3 regions of the Endozoicomonas sp. genome follow, and region 2 is predicted to be linked to each of the others. Evidence: predicted binding sites of a transcription regulator. Region 2 holds the regulator's gene; each other region holds the start of a gene.

Region 1 (10,742 bases), 120 kb from region 2:
GCCGCCCCGGTATTACAGCACTGATTGATGTATCGGGTCGAAATGCTGAAAAGCTGGTGGCTTCAGACCTTGGCTTTGCTCTTGGCCCCAGACTTAATGCTGCTGGTCGCCTCGATGATATGTCTATTGGTATCGAACTGCTCCTTTGCGATGATATGAACCGCGCCCGCGAGCTGGCTTTTGAACTGGATGGGCTAAACCGCGACCGGAAAGCCATTGAGGGTAATATGCAAAGCCAGGCTATGGCAGAGCTGGAGAAAATCCAGTTTGATAAGCAAACAGAGCTACCATGGGGAGTCAGCCTGTTTCAGGAAAACTGGCATCAGGGTGTGGTTGGAATTCTGGCTTCCCGAGTAAAAGAGAGACTAAATCGTCCAGTTATCGCGTTTGCTGAAGCCGATAACCCGGTGGGAGAGCCTGAACTCAAGGGTTCCGCCAGGTCTATTCAAGGACTGCATATGCGCGATGCCTTAGACAGTATCGCCCGTGAAAATCCTGACCTGATTATTAAATTTGGTGGTCATGCAATGGCTGCCGGCCTTTCTATAAAAAAATCAAATTTTAGTGCATTTCAAGAGGCCTTTGACGTTGAGGTGAGAAAGCAGTTAACAGCTGATGATCTTCAGGCAGAAATACATACTGACGGTGAGCTGATGCCTGACCAGATGACCATGGTCACTGCATATAACCTCAGAGAGGGTGGCCCCTGGGGGCAAAATTTCCCTGAACCCAGCTTTGATGGAAAATTCCAGATTGTTCAGCAAAAACTGGTTGGAGAGAAACACCTGAAAATGGTACTCAAAATACCGGGCAGTGAACTCTGGCTAGATGCTATTGCCTTTAATATCGACAATAGAGTGTGGCCAAATCCCAATGTGCGGCAAATCAAAGCGGTATATAAGCTGGATATCAATGAGTTTCGTGGCCAGCATAATCTGCAACTGATGGTTGAGCACTTTGAACCAATGTGAATTAAGTGATCTTAAGCTGACAAGACCCGACTATTAGACCAGACTGATCTATCAGGTTCTATTACTAGTCTACATTAAAGCCAGTAGCGATTTTGTTGCAAACTCAGTGTCCCAAAGAGCGTATAACAGTACCTTAATGGGTCACAGAGAATACTGGTAAGAACAAGAATGAGTTCACAAATGACAGCGTCCAGATTATTGATCCCTTTAATGATAATCATCTCCCTTTGTTTGCTGGTTCCGGGCTTAACACAACCCATGATAACCATGAAGGCAGATCTCAATCGTCAAGCGATGCTGAATGAGGGAAAAAAAGTCATTCAACAGCAGAACCTTCATCCTGCCATGGCGAGCATAGCCACGCAGTTCATTGGCAGCCTTGACGTTAAAGGAACCTCCAGAGTTTACGAAAAGAAACGATCCATTCTTGGTACTGCTGAAGATCTCTGGAAAAGTGGCTATCATCTGGTGGCATTACTGATTGTCTCTTTCAGCCTATTGGTTCCTATTTTAAAACTTGGCTTACTCTTTCTGGCGCATTTTCTGAAAAAAAACCACAAATTGCTAAAGCTGAACAGTTTATTAAGCAAATGGTCCATGGCGGATGTTTTTGCCATTGGCATATTAATCGCCTTTCTGGCAGCAAATTCGTCCGCTGTAGAAAATGCCATTCTACAATTTGATGCAGAACTCCACTCCGGCTTTTACTGGTTTGTTGCTTATTGTGTTATCAGCAACTTCTTCGGACAATTTATCGAAAGGGAACTAAAGACTCCCCCAACCCAATAGCTTTCTTCTCGAAGAGTTCAAGCTGTTCCAAAACACTCTCTTCACGCAGATCCAAAAGCCTGACCCCTAACCCAAGAAGCCTGACTGGACGCCCTTCCCGTTCCCAGGCTTTTACCACCAGCTGTGTAAAATGATCTTTCACGGTTTCACCAGTTGTCGGCAAACTTTCCTCAAGGGTGGTCTGGGTAAAATCTGCAAACTTCACCTTCACAACGTGCTTATGAACTTCATATTCATTTTCAATTCGCTTGTATCGTTTCTGAAGCTCTTCAAGCAATGGTCCGACTTGAGCTTTGACTTCATGGAGCCCTGAGAGATCGCTATCATAGGTATGTTCAACAGAGAGGGACTTCCTGCGTCGACGGGTCTGTACTTCTCGATCGTCCTGCCCCCGCGACAACTCCCACAATCGCTCACCAAAACTTCCAAACCAACGGCTTAGCTCAAGCACAGAATACTGACGTAACTGCCCACAGGTCTTAATGCCTTTTTTGTAAAGCTTCTCTGCAGTAACGCGTCCAACCCCATGAATTTTTTTCACGGGCAGATCGAAAATAAAGTTACTTACCTGGTCTGGAGTGATCACAAAAAGACCGTTAGGTTTATTCCAATCACTGGCAATTTTAGCCAGAAACTTATTTGGAGCCACGCCAGCTGAGACCGTCACATGCAGTTTTTGGAAAATCTGCTGCCGAATAGCTTCGGCAATTAATGTGGCACTGCCTCGACAAAGATCAGTTCCAGTAACGTCCAGGTAAGCCTCATCCAGGGATAAAGGTTCAATAAAATCAGTATATTGGCGAAAAATAGCGTGAGCCTGCAAAGACGCTTCACGATAGACAGGAAAGCGGGGAGGTATAATTTTAAGGTCTGGACACAGCCTCATTGCCTGTGCCGACGACATGGCTGAATGCACCCCAAATCTTCTGGCTTCGTAGTTACAAGTGGCAATAACTCCTCTGCGATCTGAAGCCCCCCCAACAGCAACAGGCTTCCCTGACAACCTCGGATTATCACGTATTTCAATACTGGCAAAGAAGGCGTCAAAATCAATATGTATGATTTTTCGTTGAATCACCTTTTGCTGAAGGTTGGCATTACTGTCCATCATGTTCCAAATAGCTCCGGGATAAACACTGTATATACATACAGAAAGATTTTGGCAAGCACTTCATTGCCTGTTCACCAGTACCCAGAAACTATCTTTTTGCAGCCGGGAAAGATCCAGTGCAACCCTGCTGTAGATACTCATTATCTGTTTTTGAAGCTGTGTTTAAAGCGATCATTATTTTGATAGTTTTCAACACCGCTTCCTGTAAACCAGGATAGCAAGGCAATCACAGCATCATGCAAACCACGATTTTCAATACGCCTATTATCAGTCAGGCCCTCTCTCTATTGGCAAAGCTGTTCCTAAAGTCCATGGGCTGGGAAATTCAAGGCAAAGCGCCCCGTTTGGCCAGGTACATTCTGGTAGGAGCCCCTCATACCAGTAACTGGGACTTTATCTATGGTATGGCGATTGGGCTGGCTACCGGTGTTCAGTGTTACTGGGTGGGGAAGCACACCCTGTTCTGGGGACCTTGTAACTGGGTTATGCGTTGGATGGGAGGCATTCCCCTCGATCGAAAAGGTCGATGCCGAAGAGGAAGCCTGGTAGAGCAAACTGTCTGCACCTTCAAATTACATCGAAAGCTTGGATTAGTGATCTGTCCCGAAGGAACACGCTCCAGGGGAGAGCGCTGGCATACTGGTTTTTATCACATGGCTAAAAATGCAGGGGTTCCTATCGTTCTGGCATTTTTAGATTTCAAAAACAAAGCAGGCGGTTTCGGACCTATTATTGAGCCAGGCGATGATATGGAAAAAGATTTATCCGAAATCCAAGCGTTCTACGCAGATATCCATGGAAAATACCCGGAGGATTTTAGTCCCGTCACCCAGAAATGCCTTCAAAGAAAGAGGGACTGCTCTCATAAGCCATACTTGCATAAAACATGATGCGCATGCCTCGCTTTGAGATAGGCTATTATCCCACCCCGACAAGCATAAACCGCCTTTAAGCAGGCGTTCAGGTTTGAGACAAAACAGATTGAAACTGATCAATCGACTGTTTGCAAAATCTACAAGCGCTTCCTGAAAGAGCAACAACCCTATCTTTCAGATCTTTGCCATTCATATCCTGGAATGGCGCAATGTAGTCACGCATTATCTCGTTATAAGTACTGGTCATCAGCCACTTATCCCTTTTTTCCACCCATTCGAAATTATCGTTACGAAAGGCGGAGTAGATCTCGATACCTTCATATACCATCAGTCCTGCCCAAGCTACGGTAGGTATCACTCCCGCTACCGAGGTGACTACATAGAAGCCAATGAGCGGAAAAACACGATCCGTAATCGGGTTTATGAACAAAGAAAGTGTTACTTGACAAACCTTTATCGTCCAGTCGGCAAAACTCTTCGGGCACCCCAAAAGATAGGAAGCCGCCATCCCAACCGGAGCAGTCACTATACTTACAGAGAGTCCGATTAGTGCAGTACCAACTGCGGCTACGGAGAATTGCAGCCAACACCCAACTTTGGACGATAATTGAAATGGAGCGTTTTTTGGGCATATCGGTATCGGTAAATGCCACAAGAGCTGAGTGCACGCCTTTTTAAGGGGCGAGTTTTTTCGTTGATCATGCAAACTAACGCCATCGGCAATACGAACGCCATTTTTGTCAAGAGGCGGCTCATTTAACTGGTAATCGATGTCTACCTTTTCCTTTTGGCAGATGTTGGTCCATAGTTCTGTATGGCTACTAACTGGAGTCGTCATGTATTGCCCGATTATCAATCACTTACAATTAGTACGACCAGTTCATTATCAATTAGTTCCTGTATAAAGAGGTTTATTTACATATGCTTAAGTAATAGCTTCTGTGTCTTGCTCTTTATTCTTACAAATCAAACCAATTGACCAATCCACCTTATAGTGGCAAGCTCAAATAATGGATTACACAGTAATAATTGCAGATGACCATCCTTTATTCCGGACTGCTCTAAAGTCCTCAGTTGGTCATGCACTTCAGGAACCTATGATCTTGGAAGCCGGCTCAATTGCCGAGCTACAGGCACTGCTGGAAAAAAGCGCCTCCCCAGACCTTATCTTACTGGATTTGCATATGCCGGGAGCTCATGGCCTATCAGGACTGATCTTTCTGAGAGGACAATACCCCGACGTTCCTGTCGTTGTCGTATCAGCTTCTGATGACCAGCAGGTCATACAAAAAACAAAAAATCATGGTGCCAATGGCTTTATTCCAAAATCCACGCCATTGGAAGACCTCAAAACAGCCATCTTGAAAGTTCTGGAAGGTGAAAACTGGTGGCCTGTTAACTTCCAGCCTGCGGAATCCAAAGAAACCAGTGACATTGAAGCCCGGCTGGCAACCTTGACCCCCCAACAATTCAGGGTTCTCGGAATGATCAGTGAAGGTATGTTGAATAAACAAATCGCCTATGACCTGGAAGTTTCAGAAGCGACGATAAAGGCACACGTGACAGCTATTTTTAAGAAGCTGGGGGTTCGAAGCAGGACACAGGCAGTCATCGCCATTAAAGAGCTGGAAATTGAGATGCCTGGCCAAGACACAAAGGACCAGGATAGTCCAGACTAAACAGTCTCTGCCCTGTGGATTTCGGCTTCATAACGATTCAGGACTGCCCTCATCGCAGCGGGCTTCACGGGCTTTCTCAAATAGCTGATATTCAGCTCACGGCATTGTTGTCGTAAGTCATCCTGTTGATTAGCTGTGACCAGAACAGCACCGGCTTGATAACCTAACCTCTCACGAATACGCTCAATCAAGTCAATACCGTTGACTTGATCACCCATCTGATAATCAACCATTAATAAATCCGGTGTCATACCCTTAAGCGACTGGATTGCTTCCTGATGATTTTGAGCAGTCTCCACCCTGCACCCCCAACGAGTTAACAAGCCGGTCATACCTTTGATAATCTCCAGTTCATCATCAACACAAAGAATCTTTAATCCCATATCACCGTTTTCAGGATTATTAGAAATCACTCTGTTTTCCAAAACGCTTCGAGTTACCAAAGGCACCACTACGGAAAAAATAGCTCCTTCTCCGGGCGATGATGATAAGGAAATTTTTGCGCCAAGGATCTGGGCAATTCCTTTGGCTATAGAGAGCCCAAGGCCGAGCCCATTAACCGCCGTTGATAAGCGCTCAAATTCTGCAAAAATAAGCGCCTGTTTGTTTTGTGGTATGCCCTGTCCGTTATCCCTTACCTCAATTTTCAGCTGTTGATTTTTCATATAACGACAACACAACATTACTTTCCCAGGTCTATTGGTGTTTTCAACATAACGAAACGCATTGGTAAGAAAATTTTGTAAGATTCTTCGTAACTATTCAGCACCCTTCATATAAATCTGGAATTTTCTGATTTTTCGACCATCATCTTATACTCAATTTTTCTAACAAATCTCCAGTATGGAACCAGACTTCCCAGCTACTCCGTTTACCGAAGCTCTCCTTAAAGAGAATGAAGAGCTTCGGACCGAGAATGCGCTTTTACGGGAACGTTGCAGCGAACTGGAAGAAAGGGTTAATAAAAACAGTCAAAACAGTAGTAAGCCACCATCGTCAGATGGTTATCAAAAGCCCAGTAAAAAAGGGAGTGATAAAGGTGATACATCTTCCAAAGAAGCCCCCTGCTCCTCACAGGAAACACCGAACCCCAAAAGCCTTAGACCATCTTCAGGCAATAAACCAGGTGGCCAGAAAGGTCATCAAGGCTCTTGTTTGAGACGTGTCGCCTTACCCGATTATGTCAGGCATCTGAAGGTTGAAAAATGTTGCTGTTGCCAGTCTTCGCTTATCGATATTAAACCCACCAAATACATTGAGCGACAGGTTTTTGATCCAGGTAGACCCGGAGAATTTGAAGTTACCGCGTACTGGGCAGACGTTAAAGTATGTCCTTGTGGTAAACGGAACACCGCTGAGTTTCCCCAAGGAGTGAAAGCCGCTGCTCAATACGGAGAAGTGACTCAGGCAATGGCTGTTCATTTAAACCAGTATCACTTCATCCCATATCACCGGGTGTCTGAGTATTTCAATACTATTTATTGCATGAGTGTCAGCGCAGGCTCTGTTGCCAATTTTGTTGCCTATACCCATGAGAACCTGGCCTCTACTGAGCAGAGTATCCGCGATGCTTTACAAGAAAGTCCGGTTGCAGGAGCGGATGAAACTGGCATGCGGGTTGACGGTTCACTGTGGTGGTTACACATTATGCGAGATGACCAATGGACGCTTTACTACCTCTCAGAAAGGCGAGGTTGTGAAGCAATGGATGCAATGGGCATCCTGCTGACTTTTGCAGGCATTCTGGTTCACGATCATTGGAAGTCCTACTTTGCCTATGCGGCAGTGCATGTGCTTTGTAATGCCCATCATCTGAGAGAGCTTCAGGGAGTTGTCGATAGGGATGCGAATAAGCTGGCTCTGCGGCTGATGAAATTGCTTACGCTCTCCTGGCACTTCTGCAAGAAATACAAAGCAGCCGGTCTGACTCAAATGCCTGGTGCAATACAGCTTCGCATTGAGACGATATACGACCAAATCCTTCAAAGGGCTCTCACGAAGGAAACCGCTTATATGGAAAAACAACGACAGGTGCTTGGACGTAAGAAGGTCAGGAATACCAAGGCCTACAACCTGTTCAAAAGGCTTATTGAGTTTAAGGTTGAAACGTTGCGCTTCATGTCGGACTTTTCAATTCCCTTCGATAACAATGGCAGTGAACGTGATGCCAGGATGGCCAAACTTAAGCAGAAGATCTCAGGCTGCTTCAGAAGCGAAGACGGAGGTACCATGTTTACCCGAATCCGAAGCTATTTATCATCTGCTAAAAAGCAGGGGTTGAACATATTTCAGGCGCTTCTTAAAGCGGTTCGAAATTACAACAATACGCCTTTGCTGGGTGCTGAATAGTTACGATTCTTCTAAGCAGAACCGGATCGGTTTTTATCCATGCGTCTGATTTCACCACCCTGAATATCAGACCATCTTCCCTCGACAAAAGGGAAAACTCAGACTTCAAGGGTTCCAGAACATCCATTACCGGCAAATTCCGAAAATTTACTGCCATCTTTCCAGCTTCAATTCGTGACATGTCCAGTAAATCGGTCAATAAATGCTCGGCAGACCTCAATGAATTGCTGATATTTTTCGCCAGCTCTTCATGTACGCTTCCCTTTGCTTCCAGCTCCATGGAGGCAGTAAACAGTCGCGCCGCATTCATTGGTTGCATCAGGTCATGACTGATCGCGGCAAAAAAACGTGAGCGCAGATGATTCGCTTTCTCTGCCTGAGACTTTGCTCCCAATAGTTGCACATTTAACAAAGAAAGCTCTTTTGTCCGCTCCTGTACCCGGTGCTCCAGGCTTTCATTCACGTCTTTCAATGCATTTTCAACCTGACGGAACCCGGTAATATCCGTGAAGGTCATGACAAAGCCACCCCCAGGCATCGGATTTCCCTGAATCTGGATCACCCTGCCATCCTGTCGTCGCCTTTCTGAACGATGAGCCGTCCCATTCCTCATATAGGACAGTCGTTTATTGACGTGATGATCGACTTCCCCTGCCCCACAGAGCCCATTTAAAGCATTATGCCGAATCATATCAGCGATGGGGCGACCTACCTTAATCAAGCCATTTGGGTAATCAAACAACTCCAGGTACTGTTGATTCCAGGCAACTAACTCCAGGTTACGATCAACAACACTGACCCCCATACTGATATGCTCAATTGCTCCCTGGAGCAGTTCCCGGTTGAACTGAAACACTTCAGAGGCCTCGTCCACCATGGCCTGAACCTCTTCAAGCCCGACATTCCCATGAACAAGCGACTTCATAACAATACGGGCCGATGATGCCCCCAGTGTTCCTGCCAGCAACCGCTCAATCGCTGCCACCAGCTGAGGCTCTGCCTGTTGATTACTCTCCAGCGCTCCAAAAAGAAGTCCTCTGTCTCCGGACTCAAAGCTCTGAATAACACCATGCACCCGGTTTTTACTGACAAAACGGGTGGCCAGCTGTTCAAGCTCTCCTACCTTAATGGCGGCATCCAGAAAAACACCGTCCTCAGAAAGGACCGCATCAACGAACTTACGGGACTGCCTTCTCTCCTCAATACCAGGCCTCAGATAGAGACACCCGCATAAATAAATAAACGTATTCAGGGATAACGCGACCAGAGTCGCTCCTGTGACCGTATCAGTCATATTAAGGCCAAAAAGACTCCCCGGCTTTAGCCACTCATAACCAAAAACTCCGTACTGAACAATACCAGAGTCCAGCCATGAGACTTCAACCAGTACTGGTACCACCAGACAGAAAAGCCAGACTGTGAAACCCACGAGTAAACCACCAGCGGCTGCTTTAGAATTGCTTTCTTTGATGTAAAGGCTACCGAGCAACACCGGTGCAAGTTGAGCAACGGCCGAAAATGACATCTGACCAATAGCTGCCAGAGACCCCGAACCTTCAAGCAGCCGATAAACAACCCATGACATCATTAATAAAATAACAATCGTCGTACGCCTTACCGTCAGCAGAAGCCCACTGAACCGGTAAAAGTCATTGCTATCCCTATAGCTGTGATTATTTCTGCGCAGCAGTAGTGGCATTAAAATTTCATTGGATACCATGGTTGTCAAAGCAAGTGTTGCAACAATCACCATGCTGATGGCAGCAGATACGCCCCCCAGAAAAGCCAGCACAGCCATTGGCAAGCTACCCATTAGCTTTGGCAGTTCAATCAAATAGGCATCGCCGGGCACATCACTGCCCAATAGTTGATTGCCGGCCAGCGCCAGTGGAACCACAAACAGAGCCAGCAATACCAGATAGGTAGGGAAAAGCCATCGAGCCTTATAGAAATCCTCAATGCTGCTGTTTTCAACGACTGTGACATGAAACTGTCGGGGCAAACACAGTATGGCCGTCATAGCCATTACCGTAGGCATGAAAACACTATCAAACCAGCTGAAATCTGCATTCCGGCTACCCTGCTGAATGATGCCATCAAGATGAATATGATCCAGGGCAGCCCACGTGACCCAGCCTCCAACCAACAGAAATACAGAGAGTTTGACCAGAGACTCAAAGGCAATTGCCGTCATAATGCCATTCTGATGCTCGGTAGCATCCAGCTTTCGAGTACCAAACATAATGACAAAAACAGTCAGGGTTACGGTAATGGCTAATGCCAGATCTTCACGGGACCATCGGCCAGGCCCAAGACTGTCATTTGTTAGCTGAGCAAAGCCCATTACAATGGCTTTTAGCTGCAGCGCTATATAGGGGAGCACGCCAATGACCAGAATTAGGGTCACCAGAATCGCCATAAAGTGGGAACGACCATGACGGGAAGCGATAAAGTCAGCAATAGAAGTAATGTTCTCCCGCTTACTGACAGTGATCAGCTTAACCAGCAGTTTCCAGAAAAGAACAAAAACCAGGATGGGACCAAGGTAGATTGGAATAAATGACCATAGGTTTTCACTGGCCTGCCCAACTGCGCCGAAAAAAGTCCAGGAAGTACAGTAAACCGCCAGAGAAAGGCTGTAAATCAACGGCTGCCAACGTTTCCTGAAAGTAGCCCCCCGATAATCACCAAACCAGGCGGCAACAAACAGACAGGCAACGTACACCGTTGCAATAAGGGCCAGTATCCATCCAGACATAGCTATTATTCTTATGAGTCATATTTCAGCAGCCAAAGCAGAGTTTTCTGTGGCTTGTTTCAGCGAAATATACACCTGATCCAATGGTATGTCGCCCCTGATACACATCAGTCAGGAGACTGATACTACCGGTAGTATTCGAAATAATGATAGGGTTATTATTTAGACAAGCCCAGAACGGATACTTTTCTGATACAGGTTAAGACCAAA
Region 2 (10,742 bases):
GTTCTACATCACTCTCATAATGAAGAGTATTCGGTATATCCAAAGTACGGGTTGGGAAGGCAATATCGGCATCATGACCGTGAATAATCTTGACTATCTCTAGTAACACCTTCTCTTGTATTAGAAGGTATGCCGCCCAATCTGTGGTTTTTGTAAAACAGTAGATCTGACAGTCAAGACTTGAGCCACCAAAACTGATGAAATTAACCATGATAATCTTATCCTGATCAATACCCTCATGACGTCGCAGATAGCTTCGAATATCCTCCAGAATAAGATTAACCTTCTCACTATCACAATACCTTAACCCAAAGACCTGTTTGATACGCCTATTCTGCATACGAGATGGGTTTTCAACAGAAATGTTCATAAAGGTCGAGTTCGGTACGTAAAGGGGGCGTCTGGAGAAGGTAAGAATTCGGGTCTGCCGCCAGCCTATATACTCTACAGTACCTTCAATTTTTTTATCTGGTGAGCTTATCCAGTCTCCTACCCGAAATGGCTTATCAACTTAGATCATCCACCCGCCAAAGAAGTTAGCCAGCATGTCTTTAGCTGCAAAACCCACAGCAAGCCCACCAACGCCACCAAAAGCAAGAATGCCTGACAGGCTATAACCTAAGGCCTGCATGGCAACCAGAACCCCGGTAATGATGACGGCAACTCTCATTAGGCGCCCCAAGGCAATAACCGACGTCTGATCCAGCTTCTTCTTTCGGTCAACCTGCAGATAACGATGTTCCAGCGCCTTTATGAATGAAATAAAAACCCAGCAGAAAAGAACAATAACCAACAGGTCCCGAAAACTCAGAAGCCTTTCAAAGATACTGTTTCCGGTCCCTTCCCAAATTTCTTCTGCTGACCAGCTCAGCCCGGCAACCCAGATAAACAGATAAACCGGTTTCTGACCTGCCGCAAGCAGAGCATCATCCCAGAAATTCTGAGTAGCTTCCGCTTTAGTCATGAGCTTGCCGAATATCTTGCCAGCAAGATACCGGATAAACGCTGTCAGAAAAACAGCAATCACAGCCTGCATAAGCCAGTCAGGAATGTTAACGGTTGTAAGGTATGAAAAGTCCATGGTTACACCACAACGCTTAACCAAAATGTGAAAATAAGGACTGGAAGAAAGGACTGAAGGCGCACGGGATAAATAACTATAAACCAGTACGTCAATTTTGAGAGAAAGTTACTGAAATTACTTGGTAATGATATCTACTGGGTATTGATTAAGGCATGGAAAAATCAGTCTGTTCCAAAAGCCTTGTTCAACATTGTACGTACTTGCTGGTAGCGCTCAGAGTTTTCAAGAGAGTCCCAATCAGTGTATGACTCCGGCATTAGTTTATCTGGGCCAGCAGCTTGCAAACAAGAGTCGTCTACTTCATCAAGAACATCCCGAACACCCTGACGATTACAGATAATCAGAAGATCACAGCCAGCATCCAAAGCGGCTCTGGCTCTAGCAGGGTAACTGCCAGTTTTCGCTGCTCCTTCCATCGACAAGCAATCACTGATAATAACCCCTTCAAATGCGAGCTGGTTTCTTAACACGCCTTTCAGCCATTCTGGTGAATAACCAACCGGACGCTCGTCAATAGCGGGAAACAGGATATGGGCTGGCATTAATGCCTCAACTCCCTTTTGAATCATGACCTGAAATGGTTCCATGTCAGACTGCGAGATTTCATCAAGAGTGCGACTATCCAAGGGAAGAGTCACATGAGAATCAGCCTCTACATTTCCATGGCCTGGAAAGTGTTTAATAACCACTGACATCCCCGCTTCATGAACTCCATCAACCCATAATGAGGCCAGATGAATCACCTGCTCAGCCGAACGCCCAAAAGCGCGATCCCCAACAATAGACGTTTTGCCATGATCAATATCCAATACAGGCCCAAGGCAAAGATCTACCCCACAGGCCAGTAACTCACACGCCATCAGCCAGCCTGACTCATAAGCCATATGATACTGCTGATCCGGTGCAAATGAGCCGTATGCCTGTGCAGGAGGTAGACGGGTAAACCCTTCCTTGAAGCGTTGAACGCGCCCACCTTCCTGATCAACACAAATTAAAAGATCTTGCCGAACGTCTCGAATCGCGCTGACCAGTGCAATTAACTGTTCCCGACACTGATAGTTTCTGGAAAAAAGGACAATACCCGCAACACTGGGCAAGGAAAGCAGCTGGCTTTCTTCGGCAGTAAGCTGAAGCCCCTTTAGGTCTACCAAAAGCACACCACGGTTCAAGCCAGATTGCACAAATATATCCTCTGAAAACAAAAAATATGCATCAGCTAAGCTGTATATTGATCCTGGTACCAACATCTATACGGTCAAACAGATCAATAATATCTGCCCCATGCATTCTGATACACCCCCGAGAGCCAGGCTCTCCCATCACTGCAGTATCTGGTGAACCGTGGATATATATGTAGCGACGCATGGTATCAACATTTCCAAGCCGGTTATATCCGGGCTCAAGGCCACTGAGCCATAAAATCCTGGTTAATATCCAGTCCTTTCTTCCAGGATACTGCTTTCGAAGTTGCGGTGAATAAATCTCACCCGTAAAGCGGCGCCCAATAAATACTGAATTAACCGGCAGACCAGCACCAATTTTAGCTCGGATTACATGCAGTCCAAGAGGTGTTTGCCAACTTCCCTCCTGTTGGCCAGTGCCTTTGCTGGCCGTTGAAACAGAGTATGTGTGACTCTTGCCACTCTTCTCGTGAAGCACCATCTCCTGACTGGAAATATGAACGGTAAGAAGCATCGGTTTAAAACTCTTTCTTGTAGAAACGGCCTTTCAGGTATGAGCTCTAAGACCTGCAGCCATGAAAGGAACCATTTTCCTCATGATTTCTTCCAGCTCATAGTTAACCCCGTAATCACTTTCAGCAATTGCCCGCAGAGCATTTGCTCCTGACAGGGTAAAAACTGCAGATCCGAGAATAAAATAAACTCTCCAGAACAAATCCCCCATTGGCAAGTTAGGGCATGCTTTTACCAGCAATTGGAGGTAGGCTTGGAACACATCCCCGTATACCTCCCGTAAATATTTCTTCAAATGCCCCTGCCCCTGGGTGTAGGCCAACCCAATCAGCCTCATACAGACAGAAAGATCCTCTGGGCTTCTAGGCTCAACAACCATAATCTGATCTACCAGCAAATGAAGTATCTCTTCCAGGTCAATGGCATCGTTATTATCCTGATATTTAACAAGCGCTTTGGAAAGCTTGCTGACAAAAGGATCTAAAAAACGGGAAAAAACAGCCTGAATCAGAGCTTTTTTAGAACCAAAGTGATAATTAACAGCAGCAAGGTTAACACCTGCCTTGCTAGTAATTGAACGCAGGGAGGTCTCTGCAAACCCATGCTCAGCAAATAACTTCTCTGCAGCGTCCAGAATCCTGTCTACTGTCGCTGACTGTGACATGCCTGTGTAACCTCCATTGTAAACATTTGTTTAAAACTAACGTTAGCAAACTAAAACATCAAGTCTGATTAATAAGTTCTGGTAGTTGCAGCCAACAAAATACTGTATATAATTACATGTACTGTATAAAAACACAGATTCAGATATGTATAAATTGACTAAGCGCCAGACTGAGATCCTAGAACTGATCAGGTCTCATATCGAAGAAACCGGCTTCCCTCCAACCCGAGCGGAAATTGCGCAGACATTCGGTTTCAGGTCTCCCAATGCCGCCGAAGAGCACCTTAGAGCACTTGCTCGTAAAGGTGCGATAGAAATCACCCCTGGAGCATCAAGAGGCATACGAATACCTGGCACAGAATACGCTGGCCTTCCTATTGTAGGACAGGTTGCTGCAGGAAGCCCCATTCTTGCCCAGGAGCACATCGAAGATCACTTATCCATAAACCCTGAATTCTTTTCTCCAAAAGCTGACTTCATGCTACGTGTAAAAGGGATGAGCATGAAGGACATCGGCATTCTTGACGGCGACCTACTCGCAGTCCACAAAACATCAACAGCTTCCAATGGACAGATTGTGGTTGCCAGAATTGATGATGAGGTCACCGTTAAGCGTTTTGAACAAATTAAAAACAGAGTTTACCTCCACCCGGAAAATGAAGAATTCAAAACAATCGAAGTCGATCTCAGTCTTGATACTTTTGCTATCGAAGGGCTGAGCGTAGGGGTCATCAGGAACTGAAAAAGCCTGTCCCTGACGATTCCTGTTGTAGAGGACCTGACATGCAAGCACTCACCGCATCATTAAATCAGAGCAGCAACGACGCTATTCATGACAATGAACCTGCCAGCTTTATTGATGAACTCATCATCTCAGGACCACCTTGGCAGTCTGGACGTTTTTTGAAGTCAGTTCTCAGTGAACTCGCCAATGACCAGGATCAGCGCTGGCTCACTTTGATACTGTCAAGCGAACAAGCTAAAAACACTATAAACTGGCTAAAGGCTTCTGGTATCAGTAGACATCGCCTACAGGTCCTCAATCCCTCAGCACAATCTGATCCGCTTAAGCTCACCCGAAAAGCCCTTGCCGCAGGAACCAGTCATACAGTAGTAAGCTGGATTAACCAAATGGATAGCAGAGCACTGTCTGAATTAGAGTCTGCTGCACGTTCAGGTAGGTGCCAAGGCCTAGCCATCAGAAACAGGGGATAGGATTGATTCCAACAAATCAATGCAGAACACGATTTTCCGGAATATATTCTTCAGCCTCAGATTCAGTTTTTCTCCCTACTTCAGCTATGCAGGCATCCAGCATAGCTCTTGCAACCTCAACCTGTTCACCCTGGAGAAAGTCAAGCAATTCCTGAGAAAATGACATAGTCACCAATGGCTCAGCGTTTTCTTCATCGCTACGACGCAATACAATTTCGCCGGAAGGTAATTCAACAATTTCAAGAAATGACGCTGACATAATTAGTGACACCAGAATTTAATGGTTAGCGATAAAGCATTGTGCATGAGGCTTTGGCCGCTTTCAAGACAACAGGAGAGATCTAAATCTGGACAGTAATATACAGTAAAGAACTCATCTGCAGACTGCTTACCACTCGAGGCTGAAGTTTCGACTATAGGTTACCAGCTCTTTTAGAGAATCAAGCACGGAAAGAAAACCCTCCATCTGATCAAGCCGAACACTATTGATACTGAATAGAGGAATTTCATTGCAATCAAGACTCTTCCGCTGAATAGGCATCGAGCATTCCAGATGGTTCTTTAACAACGCTGACAACCATGAGTCTTGCTGCTCAAGACGCTCAATATACTGTAGCTCAGAAGAAACCTCACCCTTATAGTGGACACTATTCATAGCCTCATCCAATGAGGGAAGCTGGTTTACCGGCAAACGGTAATTCGTCATAATTTCAGCAATTAACGACCGATAAGCCTGAACCATGGCATTCAGGCAGGCCTCACGGAATGCGGGCTTGGCAAGATCATCTGCTTCCTCCCAGGCATCCAGCAACAATCGGGAGTGAAAGAGCATTTTATTGGTATATCCCTGCCAATTGTTTGTCATAACCAACTCCATCAATCATCCAGGCACAACTTAGCGCTGCCGGGCCAAAAATTAATAACAGCCATAATACAACAGGGCTTAATAGCCCTGTTTCATGAACCAAGAGTGTGAGATAGACCTAACTGGACTGGCGCTTTTTAGTCTGCTTTTCATTCCAGCTACCCTCATCATAGGTAGCACTCCAACCAGTTGCCTTACCATCCAGCTCTGACATAACATACTGCTGCTTAGTCTTACGACTGTATCGAATAATTGCTGGGTTCCCGTCAGGATCCTGCCGGGGAGCATCCATCAGATAACCATACTTAGGGTCAATCATTGCCTGATGCGGCAATAATTCAGCAACCAGAGGAGCACGGGTTTCTCTGTTCTTGGGAAATTGACTGGCCGCAAGGAATAACCCGGAAGCCCCATCCCTGAGCACATAATGATCATCAACTTTGACACACTTTAACTCAGGCATGGGTACTGGCTCCATTTTGGGTGGAGCTGGCTCACCACTTTTGAGTAACTTTCTGGTATTCTTACATTCACTGTTAGTACAGCCAAAATACTTACCAAAACGCCCCGTTTTCAACTGCATTTCACTACCGCACTTATCACATTCAAGTACGGGACCATCATATCCTTTTAGCTTGTAACTCCCCTTCTCCACTTCAAACCCAGAACAATCAGGGTTATTACCGCAGACATGCAACTTCCTATGCTCATCAATCAGGTAGCTTTCCATAGCGGTAGAACACTTGGGGCAACGACGCATGGCTCTCAGGGCGTTAACCTCCGCATATTCATCATCTGCGTCTTCCACCTCTTCGCCAGGAACCAGGTTAATCGTCGTTTTGCAGCGTTCCTTCGGTGGCAACGAATAACCAGAACACCCAAGAAACACCCCGGTAGATGCCGTGCGGATCATCATTGGGCGGCTGCAGGTCGGACACTCAATGTCCGTCAGGGAGGGTTCATTTGAACGCATCCCCCCTTCACTCTGTTCAGCCTGTGTCAACTGAAGAGTAAAGTCCGTATAAAAATCATCAAGAACCTGCTTCCAGTTTTTTTCACCTTCAGCAATATCATCCAGTTTCTCTTCCATTCTTGCTGTGAAGTGAAAATCCATGAGTTCATTAAAGGACTCATTCAGACGATCAGTCACAATATCGCCCATTTTTTCGGCATAAAAACGGCGATTCTTCACTGAAACGTATCCACGATCCTGGATCGTAGAGATAATCGATGCATAGGTTGATGGTCGGCCAATCCCCTGTTTCTCCAGCTCCTTTACCAGAGCAGCTTCACTGAAACGAGCGGGTGGACGGGTAAATAGCTGCTTGGGGTCCAGTTTTTCAAGCTTCAGAACTACGCCTTTCTGAAGATCTGGCAGAATCACATCTTCACCTTTTCTGGCCAGAGGCTTTTGCACTCGGGTATAACCATCAAACTTCAATGTCCGTCCCCTGGCCTTGAGTTGATAGCCTTTAACATCGACAACCAGAGAAGTACTGAGATACTCGGCAGGTGTCATCTGACAGGCAACGAACTGACGCCAGATCAAATCGTACAGGCGCTCTGCATCCCGCTCCATTCCAGAAAGGCCATCGGGTTTTAACGTGACACTGGACGGTCTAATTGCCTCGTGAGCTTCCTGAGCACCAGCCTTACTGCTGTAGATATTCGGCTGCTCCGGGCAGTATTGATCACCATACTGTTTGGTAATAAATGAACGAGCACTTTCTAAAGCATCCTGACTCAGATTGGTGGAGTCGGTTCTCATGTAGGTGATATAACCTGCTTCATACAGACGCTGAGCCAACATCATGGTTTTCTTTACACTGAACCCAAGGCGTGTGCTTGCCGCCTGCTGCAGTGTGGATGTGATAAAGGGCGCAGAAGGCTTGCTCTGAGTTGGCTTATCTTCACGACTGGTCAGGGAGTATTGGCCCTGCTGTAGTTGGGTCAGAGCTTTATCGGTTTCGGCCTTGCTCGTCGGCCTGAAATTGACACCATTTTCCTTAACTACCTGAAAGCGAACAGCATCACTCCCTTTTGCCAGGAGATCTGCATAGACTTCCCAGTACTCTTCTGGAATAAAGCTTCGAATTTCCCGTTCACGTTCGACCACCAGCTTAACAGCAACGGATTGGACACGCCCTGCAGAGAGCCCGCGGGCAATCTTTGCCCAGAGAAGCGGGGATACCATATAACCAACGACACGGTCCAGGAATCGGCGTGCCTGCTGAGCATCGACTCGATCCTGATTCAACTGCCCAGGAGATTCAAACGCAGACTGGATAGCTTTTTTGGTAATTTCATTGAAGACAACCCGACGGTATCGATCTGGGCTTCCGCCGATGGCCTGCTGCAAATGCCAGGCAATAGCCTCTCCCTCACGATCCAAATCCGTTGCGAGATAGATGGTGTCAGCGCTTTCAGCCAGACGGATCAGTTCGTCAACGACTTTTTCCTTTCCCGGAAGAATCTGGTAATGCGCTTCCCAGCCATTATCAGGGTTGATCCCCATACGCTCGATCAACTGCTCACGGGCTTTGATTTTCTTACGGCGCTCACGCTCTTCAGGTGAGAGCTTTTTGGACTCAGCAGCGGCCTTGGCCCTGGCCTTTGTATCCACGGCTTTCTTCGGCCCACCTGCTGTTGGCAAATCCCGGATATGACCCACACTGGATTTGACAACAAAGTCTTTGCCCAAATATTTGTTGATGGTTTTCGCCTTGGCTGGCGACTCCACAATAACTAGCGATTTACCCATGCTGCCTTACACGTCCTGTCATCTGTTCCAATGTTCTGGCTGGTCAGATCTGTGAGCAGATAAATCGCCCATCATACTGAATAATCAGACCTGCTGAAATAGAGCTTTATCGCCAGAACAAGAAAAGCCGGGATAGAAATTGCTTCAATATATAAGGCGAAGTCAATAATCGGTCAAGGAAAACCATCAACCTCTTTCCTGTAAAGGAGTGGGTTATTTTCCTGTATGATCCAGCGCAAAGCCTTATTTCTTGCACTTTAAAGCCACTATTCGACTCGAATATTCTGGTCACATTTTCATTCAGGCAAATCAATACTCAAACACCCGTAACAAAATACACTGCCTGATTTTCGCAATACTCTATCGATGCGAACCATGATATTTTCATGGTAATCAGTAACGGCTGAAACCCTTAAACGCTTAACACGGTTTTACCTGATAACTCAACCATAATGATTCAGAATCACACCTCCCAATTGAAAACCAACGGGATAATACAAACCTGAAACCAACATTTTCGATTGCTCAAACCATCAGCGAACTAATAAAACGCTCTGACAAAAAAGCCCGGGAAGAACCGGGCTACTGGCTGTAGAGAGTGATTATAACAGACACGTTAAAACGATGATCAAACCCTTTCAAAAATAGTGGTTATGCCTTGACCAAGGCCCACACACATCGTGGCCAGCCCCACTGTTCCACCATTTTGTTTCATAACATTCAGAAGTGTTCCTGAAATTCGCGCTCCTGAGCATCCAAAGGGGTGACCAAGAGCAATTGCCCCACCATTCAGATTAACCTTTTCGTCCATCTTATCCAGCAACTTAAGGTCTTTCAGGACAGGCAGTGCCTGAGCTGCAAAAGCCTCATTGAGCTCTACATGATCAATATCATCAATAGTCAGCCCTACGCGCTTAAGTGCCTTCTTACTGCTTGGAACCGGACCATAACCCATGATGGAAGGGTCAACGCCGGCAACAGCCATTGCCCTGACCACCGCCATTGGCTGCAAACCCAAGTCTTTAGCACGCTGGGCAGACATAACGATCATGCAGGAAGCGCCATCGGTAATCTGTGAGGACGTTCCTGCAGTCACAGTGCCCTTTGGGTTAAATGCAGGTTTAAGCTGCGAGAGAGCCTCTACCGTCGTTTCAGGACGGATGGTTTCATCCTGCGTGAACAGACAAAGATTGCCATCAGCGTCATGCCCCTGCATGGGAATAATTTCATCTTTAAAATGACCCGCTTCGGTTGCCGCCCAGGCGCGCTGATGGGAACGGGCTCCAAACTCATCCTGAGCCTGACGACTGATACCGTGCATGGTACCCAGCATTTCTGCGGTCAGCCCCATCATACCGGCCGCCTTGGCTCCGTACTTGGACAGCCTTGGGTTCGGATCAACACCGTGCATCATGCCCACATGTCCCATGTGCTCTACACCACCGATGACAAAGACATCACCATTATTGGTCTGTATGGCCTGAACGGCTGTCTGCAAGGCACTCATGGAGGATCCACACAGACGGCTGACCGTCTGGGCACTGGAGGTATGAGGAATCGGTGTCATCAGCGACGCCATTCGGGCAATGTTCCAACCCTGTTCTAGGGTCTGATTTACACAACCCCAGATGACATCTTCCACCTCAGCCGGGTTCACTTCAGGATTTCGATTCAGTACACCGGTGATCAACTCGGCGGACAGGGTGTCAGCACGCACATTACGGTACATTCCACCCTTGGAGCGCCCCATTGGGGTACGTCCATAATCAACAATTACCGCATCTCTTGGATTCAGGCTCATGATATTCTCTCTTTTATATTCCCTGAAAATGGTTCAATAACTTAAGACTCACGCAGTTACTCAGAGAGCCATCAACCGTAGAAGGTCTTGCCTTCACGAGCCATTTCCCGGAGCTTGTCAGTAGGTGCATACAGTGGGCTGATATGAGCATACTTATCTGCAAGCTCGACAAACGCCGCCACACCCAGACTGTCAATATACTTCAGGGCACCACCGCGGAAGAGAGGGAAGCCAATACCCATAATCAGTGCCATATCCGCTTCAGCGACAGAATCAACAATACCATCTTCAAGCGTACGAACGGTTTCCATGCACAGTGGCACCATCATGCGGGCAATGATTTCCTCATCATCAAAGGATTTTTGCTCCGCACAAACCTCATCCAGCAAGCCATAGACAGCCTCATCAACCACCTTCTTCGGCTTGCCTTTTTTATCCTGTTCGTACTGATAGAAACCGGCCCCGTTTTTCTGACCAAAGCGCTTGTTTTCAAACATCACATCAAGAGCGGTTTTGAAATCACGTTTCATGCGATCCGGATAACCTTCAGACATGACGCCCTCGGCATGGATACCGGTATCAATACCCACCACATCCAGAAGATAGGCAGGCCCCATAGGCCAGCCGAAACGTTCCATGATTTTATCCACCTGCTGGA
Region 3 (10,742 bases), 500 kb from region 2:
GGAATTCATGACAAGGTTTTGTCGTTGGAAAGCATCTACTTCTAGATTTTGGAGGAATGCTACTCGGTATCGATTTATTGCCTACTGCTTTCTATTGCTTAATTCCCATCATTATGGGTAGTTTCACTACTCTTTGTTTAATCGATACTACTCCCTTTTTATGGGTAGAGATAGCCTTTTCACAGATTATTTCACACATCCTCACTATCCTGTAGCCATGCGGTTGAAATCAGACACCACATTTCACTGCGGCTCAACCGGATTGTCTGTACCCTGACCTGTCGTTATACTGCCCATCCTCTTATTGAACACTGGGCGGTCACACCGCCAATATCACATGACTACTGAAGAAACACTCCCTCCGCAGGGTGAAAAACTGCAAAAAATCCTGGCGGGTGCTGGCCTTGGCTCGCGCCGTGAGATGGAGCGCTGGATTTGTGAAGGCCGGGTTTTGGTCAATGGCGAAAAAGCAACCCTGGGCGATCGTGCCTCGCGTTTTGACACCGTCACCGTCGATGGCCGCCCCGTAAAGCTGGACGCCTATGCTGCCGGTATTCGCCGGGTTATTGCCTATAACAAGCCGGAAGGCGAAATCTGCACCCGTTCAGATAAAGAAGGTCGCCCCACAGTATTTGATAAACTGCCAAAGCTGAAAGGCGAGCGCTGGATCTCTATTGGTCGCCTCGACCTGAATACTTCTGGTTTATTGATGTTTACCAACGATGGCGAACTGGCGAGCCGATTGATGCACCCTTCCAATACGGTTGAGCGTGAATATGCAGTGCGGGTTATGGGTGACATCACCCCGCAAAAGGTGAAAAACCTGTTTGATGGCGTTGAACTGGAAGACGGTATGGCACGATTTACCGATATCGTTGACTCTGGCGGTACGGGTATCAACCACTGGTTCCACGTCTGTATCCTGGAAGGCCGTAACCGGGAAGTTCGTCGCCTCTGGGAATCTCAGGACCTGAAAGTCAGTCGTTTAAAGCGGGTTCGTTTTGGCAGCATGATCATTCCTGATCACCTGCGTCAGGGGCAGTTTCAGGAGCTGGAGAAACAGGATATCGATGCGCTTGCCGCACTGGTTGACCTGCCACCAGCACCTTCCTTCCACAAAAAACCGCAGGATCGGCTGAAAAAGAACGAAGTGCAGGCCAAAAAAGTGAAGGGCAGCGGCAGAGGCTTCAGCCCTCACCCGAAAAAGCGCTCCCGCTAGCCTGAGCCAACCTCCTGAGCAGCCGGACCACGCTAAACTGGTTCGGCTAAGTGGATGGATCTGCCTAGACAAAAACACTGTATTTATATACAGTTAACAGAACCTAATACAGGAGGAAGCCCATGTCTATTACCCCCATGTGGCGAGTTGACCGGGACGGAAGCATGTTTACTGACAAGAAAGCCGCAGAAGAACACGATCGTATGCTTGAACTGGCCGATGGCATCACCGGCATGCTGGAAGCCAATTTCAAGATCGATGAACAACTGGCGGAAGAGATCGGTCTGCTGATGTCACGCAACAAGGATATTCTTGCCAAAGCCTTTAAAGGAAAGCCGGAAGTCCTGCAGGAAATCAAGTTGGAGGGTGAAACTCCGGCTGACAATACCGTGGATATTCGCGAAGCAGTCGCTTGATTTGGCTTATAACCATGGTACCCGAAGGCATAAAAGGCACAGAGGCACGATGTTTTTTTAATTCAAATCTGTCCTATACCTTTGTGCCTTCATTCTCTATGCTTTCATATACTCTTATTACTCTTTGTGTTTTTCACCTTCTGAAGCCTATTTACCCCTACTTTGTTCGCCTATACTTCAATATAAAGTCACTGGGTATTCGAAACCAAGAAGATGATACATAATAATAAAAAAGAAAATGTTACTGACCTTTGCTATTTCCCTTACTTTTCTTCAAATTGTCGTTTCCACCGCCGCCTGATTACCTTGACCCTGTTGCTTGCAATCCTCACTGCTAACAGTGCGGTTGCCGATTTTTTTTACTGTGAACCCAGTTCAAATCCTCAATCACTTCATCCCTATGATGACATGATCACCATTGCAAACATTTCAGGAGGCAAGGTCATGACCCTGGATGAGTTCACAGAGAACATGAAACAATTGCCCAGAACAACGCCAAACATTGACAAAACCAGAATGGCTGATAGTCAATGGTATTTTTCAGGCCCCTTTCAACCACAGCGTACCGGGTCATCAGGCTTCCATTTTTCCATTGACTCGGCTGTTGAAGCCATAAGAATCAGTCAGAAACGAACCTCACCTGAAGGCTTAACCATCCACCCTCCCGAAGAAGTCGAAACCATGACCCAGGAGACACTGCAGGCACAATGCATTTTCCTGCAACAACCCGCTGTAGCGGGAGAGTGGGCGCTGAGTACACTTAACGACACCATTATTCACATCCAGTCACCTCTGGACATTGCCATTTTTGAAGAAGTAGTACCTCTTCCTGGTCGTCATGGCTGGGGATTTATATCTTCACGTTTCACAAAAGATGACTCCCTGAGACAAGCATCCTTTTATCAGCTTTCTATCTTTGATGGGTCTTCTTCGAGCGCTTATCGAGCCGTCAGTATTCATAGTGTATCGCTTTACAGTGAACACCAGCTACTCCAAAGAATCCCTGTCTCTCCCTGTTCAATGGAGCGATGGTCTATTTTTTCAGTACAGGGAGCCTTAGCACTCCCTATTGATCAAGATACCGGGTGCTATATGCCCTTTAGTGAGAACGAGCCACTTCTGGAAGAAGCATTCATTCACCTGAACAAAAAACACTTATCCCCCCTTCGCTACGTAGTTATTGAGGGATACCTCAAAAATGGAGAACCTTTTCACCGTATGGAATTACTGCATGAAAACCAGTGAGACTCCTTCTGACATATTGAGAAACCATTTTTGCCAGCTCTGTCAGAGCCGAGCGAATAGCACTAACCAGCTGTCGTTCATCAATACCCGCTACTTCGCCATATTCAACCCAAAGCTTGCCGTTTACAAACAGGTAATCCAGCTGTGCAGACTCCTATGAAGCCGAGCCACAACAACGATACTGATGGGAGCGCCTGCTTCCACCATCTCAATGGTGGAAGCGATACCACTAGAGGTTGGGCAGAACCTGCTGCTGACAATACCGTGGATATTCGTGTAGCAGTTGCCTGATTTGGCTTTTAACCACAAAGGCATTATGTTTTTTCACATTAACGTGTCCTTTGTGGTTATTAACTGGACTTTACAGCGGCTGAAACAACGTTAAGAAGAAAATTTACCTTTATTGTCTGAAGGTCTCTGTTCTGCTCCAGTATCGTACCCATAATGTGTGACTGGGGAATACCGCTTATTAGGCGAGTCTTCGCATATTATCAACCGCCCTCCACCATCATCATCGCTATCTACTTTTTCTGTGTTTTGAGCTGTTGCAAATTCTGTATCAACATTACGATCCATTTTATCTGTCAACGCATTTATCATAGCTTCTGTTTTTGAAGCAAGATCCTCTCTATGGATCATTGCCATGCTCTTCGGGAACAGGCCTGCCATTGAAGTGGATGTCGAAGCTATAGGGTGAAAAGGCTGCATTGCCGGAGAGCCTGACTGAAGTAGTTTAAATGATGATCGTTCTGACAAATCATCACTATGTTGCCTGATATAGGCTTTCTTCCGACAGTGTTGTTCAGCCCCGCCTCTTTGAGAAGAATCAGGCTTCGTACATTCATCAAAAGCATTGAACTGTCTGGAAGCCAAAGATGAGCTAGCGACAGCTTCATCATTGCTATCACCATATGAATAAGATTGAGAACGCTTGAAATCAAGCGTGCTTGGTTTGTCTAATATGTTTTTAAGCATCGAGCTGTATTCAGCGGGTACCTGCGGCTTTTGACAATAGGTACGTAACTCGTTGAACGTTGTTGAAGCTGTTAAGTCAGCAATGGAGGTGTGGGTTTCAGATGTTGCCCCTCGTTGTAACTGATTGCCAGTAGGAGCTTTATGGCCTGTCTCAGGGCTTACCTGCTTCATATTTACAATGTGAACCGGAGTTTCAGAGCATTTTACTAAGCCTCCTTTTCGCGACATATGGCCTGAAGCAATCAATTCTTCAACCTTCACCGGCTGGCCCTCAGCGGTCAACACTACGCATCCTTTTGGAATAGAAGGCCCCGCAGGATATAAAGAACCCTGCTTCTGCCCTATATTGTACCCACCTTTTGCAGGAGAAATATTTCCAGGTTCAAATGATTGAGGGGAAAGCACCGGCATTGTTTTTGGTATCGAACTACTCATCATACCTCCACGCCGAGACTTCTTTTGAGAAGGAGCTCCATCCTGTCTGCTATTTTTTCGTTTGCTTTTTGATGGCGTATTCTCAGTACTGCCTACATAAGATGAAGTGCTCTCATCTTGACTTGGCTCTGGTATATGAGCTGGAAAGCTTGAACAATTAAGAGGCTGTTTTCCAGAAAACCATTCCAACGATATGTGATCAGGAATGTTATAACGCTTGTTTAAATCTCTTGCCACACCAAGACGTAGGATATGCTGATGAGCCGTTAGATATCCACAAGCTTGGTCAAGTGCCATATATTGTTCAGTCGTTAATTGTTCAGAAGGCTTGTAATCCGTATTCACCTGCGCAAAAAAAGGAGGGTGCATCATCCCCGCCTGTGATGGAAACACCCCTGGTCTGTGAGCATTAAACTGACTGGGTAATGCGGAGGCGTGTTCTACAGCTCTGGGCATTGATTCAGAATCAAGAGGTAGGTGATGCGGCAAGCCATGAGGCATACGACTTTCTGTATTACTGACATGCTTCACAGTCATCGGCTGACTACCAACATGAAAAGTAGGCGGTGGGTGCCCATGAGATGAAGGATGCAATGGTAGATTACCACCAGACTGTGACCTAAAGACATTATAATTAGACATCATGCCTGAATGAGAGATCCCTGAATAATGCATATTCTCTATCTCCTGGTAACACTTTTAACAATCAGATCAAACAGAACAATGTGAATCAAAGCCATATGGGTCATATCACAATTTCATAAAACCTATTTTTTCTTTATAAAAACAAGGAATTAAAAAAATACACGAAGATCATGTGCAAGATTTCTATTCTAAAAGAAGAAACACTAATAAAAAAAGAAATTTAAAACCCACCATTTATACTTATACACCCCCCTTTTCAACAACTTTGTTTTCATACATAAGCTGCCAATTTTTTTACACTATAATCTAATTATTGAATTTCTGTTTTATTATTTGGTAGCGAATTTACTGATACAGCCCCATACAGCCTCAAAAAAATTTATAAAACTAATGCACCGACATCATCACTTGGTATCATCATCCAATGGGTGCTCTCTCAATTTGATAACTGACTCATAGGTTAGCTTCAACCTTTCCAGTCATGAACTCAGACCAAAGTTGTTCCCAGCGCCCCTTACTCTGGATCAGTGCTCTTGTTGTCAAAAGCACTTCCGCTCCTGTTGCTTTCCACCTCATTCCAGAACCACATAATCGTTGCTTTACCAGAGTCTTACAAGCCGCTTCAGTAACTCCTGAACCTATTGGCCAATGGCGTTTAAGCGCCTGATGATAATTCATTAACTGGTGATTGTTTGTAAAATAGCTCACAGCTTTGTAGCGCTTCTCTGTCAGTGCGATTGTCTTTTTCGGGAGCTCGGCTGATTCAATTTCCTGAAGGATTTTTTTGGCTGCTCCACGCTTGTTTTTCAAACTATGTAGCCTGTCTTCAAGCCACTGGTGTCGCTTCGCCTTACTGGTTGGAAACAGTGCTTCCGCTGCTCCAGCTAAATATTCAGATGCATGATAAAAATCGAGTATCTGCCCAGAGGTATGTTGTTTCAAATAACTCCAGTTTTCTCTAGCCCCGTCAGCTACCCCGATGTATGTGGCATTTGGGTAGAGTCGTTTTAGATCTGCAATCTCCTCGTCGAGCTTGCTCATAAAGCTTTGTTTACCATACTCTGGCGAACTGGCTGTATATATCGTGTGGAGCCTGTCTCCATCTGCAGAATATAGGCTCAATGTCCCACACATGGCTTCCCTCCAGCCTTCTTCACAAAGCAGCATGCAGGTTCCATCCAGACCAATGGCTATTGTTTCAACAGGCTCTTTTAGTGGAGGAAGGTGGTAGTGAGTGTCTTGCTGGTCTTCAATTAATGCACCTACTCTGTCCGATAAATGCTTGATATAAGAATTTGAAAGCGTCCTTTGATGGTTGGTCTCAAAATCTTCTTTTACCGCAGGCGCTGGCATCTGGCTGTATTTCCAGGCGATAGACTTGGCAAATTTGGGGGTAGCTGAACCAATAATACCGGCACGAAGATCAAGTGCTGCCAGAGTACTGCCACCTCTGACACCCTGATATACGGAGCGCTCCAAAGGTATACGACCGTATAAGGTTTCATAGTGCTTAAGAACCTTTCCTTTGTAGTTCCACTTCTGCTGATTAACGACGATAGGTTCTTTATTGGGTGATTCAAATAGCCCCAATAACTCTTTTGTTCCAAGCTGCCCGGCTTCATTGAGTGCACGCTGTAAACTATCTTCAAGATTCAGCATGTTGCCTGAATCTATAGAAACTTCAATTTGCAAAACGATGCTTTTGGTAGAGCTGGAAATAACAGAAGCGGGCATGACAGTTAACTATTATGAGTGGTGTTCCCATAGTAGCTGTGAAAATAGAGCACTATTGTTTCAATCATTCAGAGAGAGCACCCCATCCAATTTCAATAATTAAATCGTTTATATTCACTTGAGTACGTTGAAGGAAAAGCCACAGAGAAATAAGATTTTTATGATATTAAAAAACTTACTTCTCTGTGATAAAAAACTACTTCAGAACCAGCTTCGCCAATTCATTAAGAGCTTCGTGAATATCATTTACCAGCTGTCGTTCATCAACTCCAACAACCTCGCCAAACTCAACCCGTAATTTGCCGTTAACAAACAGATAATCCACCTGGGCAGGTTCACCACACATCAGCGGAGCCCATAGCGGTGAGTGAACAGAGACCATTCTCGGATTATCGATATTATATAAGGCAATATCTGCAGCCTTACCGACTGCGATCTCCCCGACACCATCAAGCCCCAGTATTTTTGCTCCTCCCAAGGAGCCCCATTGCAAAATCTGTTCAAGATGAGTGGCTTCTGCCCCATGCTGTGTGCGATGCAACAACCAGGAGAGATTCAGCTCCTGAAGCATGGAAGCCGATTCTGCGGAAGCTGAACCATCGACACCAATACTGACAGGAACACCCGCTTCTACCATTTCAATCACGGGAGCAATACCACTCCCCAATCGACAATTCGACGTCGGGCAGTGACCAATGCCTGTTCCGGTTTCAGCCAGCGTCTGAATAGCATGGGTATCCGTCTTCACCAGATGTGCAAACCAGACATCGGATCCCAGCCAATCACAGGACTCGGCATAATCAATGGCACTCATGCCATACCTTGCCAGCGCCTGTTCATCGTCGTAGGACACTTCCAGTAAGTGCGAGTGCATTTTCAGCTGATGACTTCTGGCGTAGTCAGCCATCACTCTCAGGTGATCCGGCTCACTGCCATGCACCAGACTGGTTGGCGCAACCACCAAACGTTTCATGGCTATAGGAGACGGATCATGATGACGGGTTCTTGTGCCTTCCAGAAGCGAAAGGTATTGATCCAGCGATTCAGACTCAACGGCAGATTTCTCCATCCCCCTATGAGAGCCATGCGTCGTTGTTCCACCACGACAGAGCACAAAACGAATACCCATCTCTTCCGCTGCCTGCCAAACTGCTGCTTCCACTTCAGGGCTGGTGTTTTTGTGATAAAGGTAGTGATGATCGGCACAGGTTGTAGTGCCGGAACGGAGCAGTTCATAAAATCCCAGACGGGCCGCCTGATACATCAGCTCTGGAGTAATCTTTGGCCAAAAGCGGTAAGGTACAGAAACCAGCCAGTCACCAAGCCTCTGGTTAAGCCCTTCCGGAACCCCCTTTAAGATAGACTGTGCAAGATGATGGTGAGTATTCACAAAGCCTGGATAGACGACACAGTTTGAGACATCAATCATCCGTTCCTGGTGGCCTGGCAACGGTAAAAGCCCTTGTCCCAGTTCAGTAATAAAGCCTTCTGAAATTCGAATGTCCGTTGACTCTGGTGAACCCGGCGCATAAACCGCCCTGGCATTTTTTATTAGAAAACTCATACACAGCTCCAAAATGTTCTGGTTTTATCACAGCAATCTTCAAGCCAGAGAGAGCGCACTTCATTGAACTTTCACCATATGCTGCTTATGACTTCAGGAAACAGTGACTGAAATAGAAACACCTCACATAGTAACTGCCAACTGTTGAAGCAGCTGGCACCCCTGCCGCACCATTCTGGCGCACAGGTACACGACAAAAATTTGTTAATACCAGATTTTCTCCATGATCCTCCTTTCATTTACGGTATTCCTTGATCTGGCACACCACTTGCTCAGGAGTCGTTGCAAGTTTTTGCATTGAGTAGAAGCTGTCAAGGCATCGCCTGGGTCATTGCTCAACGCACAACCACACTCAGTGATGGTCACGCGCCCGTCTATACGATGGCGTGATACTGACAGTTCAGCCAGTGTGGCAGGCGTTGATACCCGGAGTTCTTACCTGCCCCATCATTGAGCCCATATAACCCAGTGGCAGGATATACAATGACAACACCTCGATGGATACGAAAACTCTGCTCTTCACTGGCCTTTGCCATTACCTCCACACAGGCCATCGCCGCAGACCAGGTAACCTTTCAGCTGGACTGGCTGCCAGGCGGTGACAAGGCACCCGTTTACGTTGGCATACATGAAGGCTTTTTTGCCGAGCAGGATATTGCAGTAAACATTGCGCAGGGAAGAGGGTCTACTGATGCCATCAGTAAACTGGCTACCGGCACCGCCGATATCGGCCAAGCCGACCTGGTTGCCCTGATGATGGCGAAGGCTAATGATCAGGTACCCGTAACTGCCGTTTACTCTGTTTTCAGTGAGGCGCCCCACGCCTTCTTTGTACTCAAAGACTCGGGCATCGACAGTGCGAAAGACGTCGCTGGTAAAACCATAGCCACCTCTCCCTTTACGTCATCCAATATCTTTCTCCCCCTGCTTCTGGATTTGAACAATGTTGAAGAAGAGAGCATCAATCTGGTGAAAGCCAACCCGGGCGCCCTGAACCCGATGCTGATGACTGGAAGCACAGATTTGGTGATTTCCTGGCTGACCGACACTGAGCGCTATCGCCAGCAGGCCAGAGATGCTGGAAAGGACCTTGAAGTACTCCCCTGGTACGACGCAGGCCTTGAGTTTTACTCAACAGCTCTGGTCGCCTCCGACCGATTCCTTGCAGAACGCCCTGATGTTGCCAGACGCTTTATCAAGGCTTTTGCCAAAGCGATTGACTACACCTGGAAAAACCCGGAAGCCAGTGGTGTGGCCATTAACAAACAGGTACCCGAGGTAGATGTACAGGTTGCCGCTGACACCATCAAGGCCATCAAGGGTCTGGTATATAACGATGCCAGTGCTTCCCATGGGCTTGGCAAATTTGATCCAGAGCGGCTGGCAACCACCTGGAGCTGGACTGCCCGGGCGCAACAGTTGGATATTGCCAGCTTTAACCCCGCATCTGCCGTAACCCCGGACAGCCTTAACGGAGAGTAAAACATGCGACACTGTGTAGAGTTTTCCGGCATTTCTCACAGCTATGAGAAAGACATTGGCGAAAAAGTACTGGCGCTCAATAATGTCAATTTTACCATTGAGCAGCATGAGTTTGTTGCTGTCGTCGGCCCCTCCGGCTGTGGCAAGTCGACTCTGCTCAGATTGCTCTCGGGATTAATAACCCCCAGCCAGGGAACAGTGCGGATTTATGACCAGCAGGTTGATGGCCCCAGAGAGGATGTGGGCATCGTTTTTCAAAAGCCGGTGCTCCTTCCCTGGCTGAACGTAATGGATAACGTGCTGTTCCCGGTAAAACACAAGTACGGTCGCATTACTCAAAGTCATCGTGAACAGGCCATGGCCCTTCTGGCCATGGCGGGTCTGGAAGCGTTTGCTCACCATCGCCCCGATGAGCTGTCCGGTGGTATGCAACAGCGGGTAGGTATTACCCGCGCTCTGTTGCTTGATCCGGATATTCTGATCATGGATGAACCTTTCTCCGCACTGGATGCACTGACCCGTGAGCAGATGGGGTTTGATCTTCTGGACCTCTGGCGGGAAAAACCCAAGACCGTTCTGTTCATCACTCACTCGATCTCTGAGGCCGTATTACTGGCCGACCGGGTACTGGTCATGAGTGAGAGACCCGGTACGCTGGTCGACAACATTACAATCAACCTGCCCAGACCTCGCTCCCTGGATACCTTACAGCATCCTGAGTTTGGCTATTACACGCGGGTACTGCGCGATTACATTTATCAGACTGACAGGGTGGCCGCATGACCATGAAAACCTTTCTCACCCATAAAGTGCTGCCCATACTCGCACTGGTCAGCTTGATTCCGTTGTGGGAGTTGATCTGTCGACTGTTTGAGGTACCGGTATTTGTCCTGCCTGCACCCAGTGATATTGCCGAGGCTTTTTTCAAGGTTGAAAGCCAGCGTTGGGCTGGGCACCTGTGGGCTACGGTCAGTATTGCCCTTCAGGGGTTTCTGCTATCAATTGCCATCAGTATTCCCATGGCCAT

What was found. Region 2 encodes LexA, which represses DNA repair genes until DNA is damaged. Its sites were predicted from a motif close to TACTGTNTANNTANACAGTA; they were not measured.
Region 1: a site for LexA is predicted at 2,895-2,914, ahead of dinB (DNA polymerase IV). Genes of this name have one in related genera too.
Region 3: a site for LexA is predicted at 1,295-1,314, ahead of ACOCLE_RS05005 (YebG family protein). Genes of this name have one in related genera too.

The regions. Positions count from the first base shown of each region.
Region 1 is NZ_OZ239981.1:1,491,845-1,502,586, reverse strand. It holds gene recJ (single-stranded-DNA-specific exonuclease RecJ) at 1-971, shown strand, start outside; gene ACOCLE_RS06535 (paraquat-inducible protein A) at 1,239-1,760, shown strand; gene dinB (DNA polymerase IV) at 1,723-2,871, opposite strand; gene ACOCLE_RS06525 (lysophospholipid acyltransferase family protein) at 3,108-3,761, shown strand; gene ACOCLE_RS06520 (hypothetical protein) at 3,832-4,584, opposite strand; gene ACOCLE_RS06515 (response regulator transcription factor) at 4,757-5,425, shown strand; gene ACOCLE_RS06510 (hybrid sensor histidine kinase/response regulator) at 5,422-6,174, opposite strand; gene tnpC (IS66 family transposase) at 6,269-7,774, shown strand; gene ACOCLE_RS06500 (PAS-domain containing protein) at 7,725-10,532, opposite strand.
Region 2 is NZ_OZ239981.1:1,612,776-1,623,517, reverse strand. It holds gene ACOCLE_RS07025 (hypothetical protein) at 1-370, opposite strand, end outside; partial or broken gene ACOCLE_RS07020 (hypothetical protein) at 401-460, opposite strand; gene ACOCLE_RS07015 (mechanosensitive ion channel family protein) at 512-1,081, opposite strand; gene nagZ (beta-N-acetylhexosaminidase) at 1,246-2,265, opposite strand; gene ACOCLE_RS07005 (L,D-transpeptidase family protein) at 2,297-2,779, opposite strand; gene ACOCLE_RS07000 (TetR/AcrR family transcriptional regulator) at 2,813-3,442, opposite strand; gene lexA (transcriptional repressor LexA) at 3,588-4,184, shown strand; gene ACOCLE_RS06990 (hypothetical protein) at 4,226-4,657, shown strand; gene ACOCLE_RS06985 (hypothetical protein) at 4,674-4,916, opposite strand; gene ACOCLE_RS06980 (DUF6586 family protein) at 5,046-5,522, opposite strand; gene topA (type I DNA topoisomerase) at 5,641-8,283, opposite strand; gene fadA (acetyl-CoA C-acyltransferase FadA) at 8,912-10,084, opposite strand; gene fadB (fatty acid oxidation complex subunit alpha FadB) at 10,156-10,742, opposite strand, start outside.
Region 3 is NZ_OZ239981.1:1,108,079-1,118,820, reverse strand. It holds gene rluB (23S rRNA pseudouridine(2605) synthase RluB) at 338-1,219, shown strand; gene ACOCLE_RS05005 (YebG family protein) at 1,342-1,635, shown strand; gene ACOCLE_RS05000 (hypothetical protein) at 1,849-2,880, shown strand; gene ACOCLE_RS04995 (hypothetical protein) at 3,262-4,965, opposite strand; gene ACOCLE_RS04990 (ISKra4 family transposase) at 5,389-6,669, opposite strand; gene ACOCLE_RS04985 (amidohydrolase family protein) at 6,866-8,233, opposite strand; gene ACOCLE_RS04980 (ABC transporter substrate-binding protein) at 8,717-9,715, shown strand; gene ACOCLE_RS04975 (ABC transporter ATP-binding protein) at 9,719-10,498, shown strand; gene ACOCLE_RS04970 (ABC transporter permease) at 10,495-10,742, shown strand, end outside.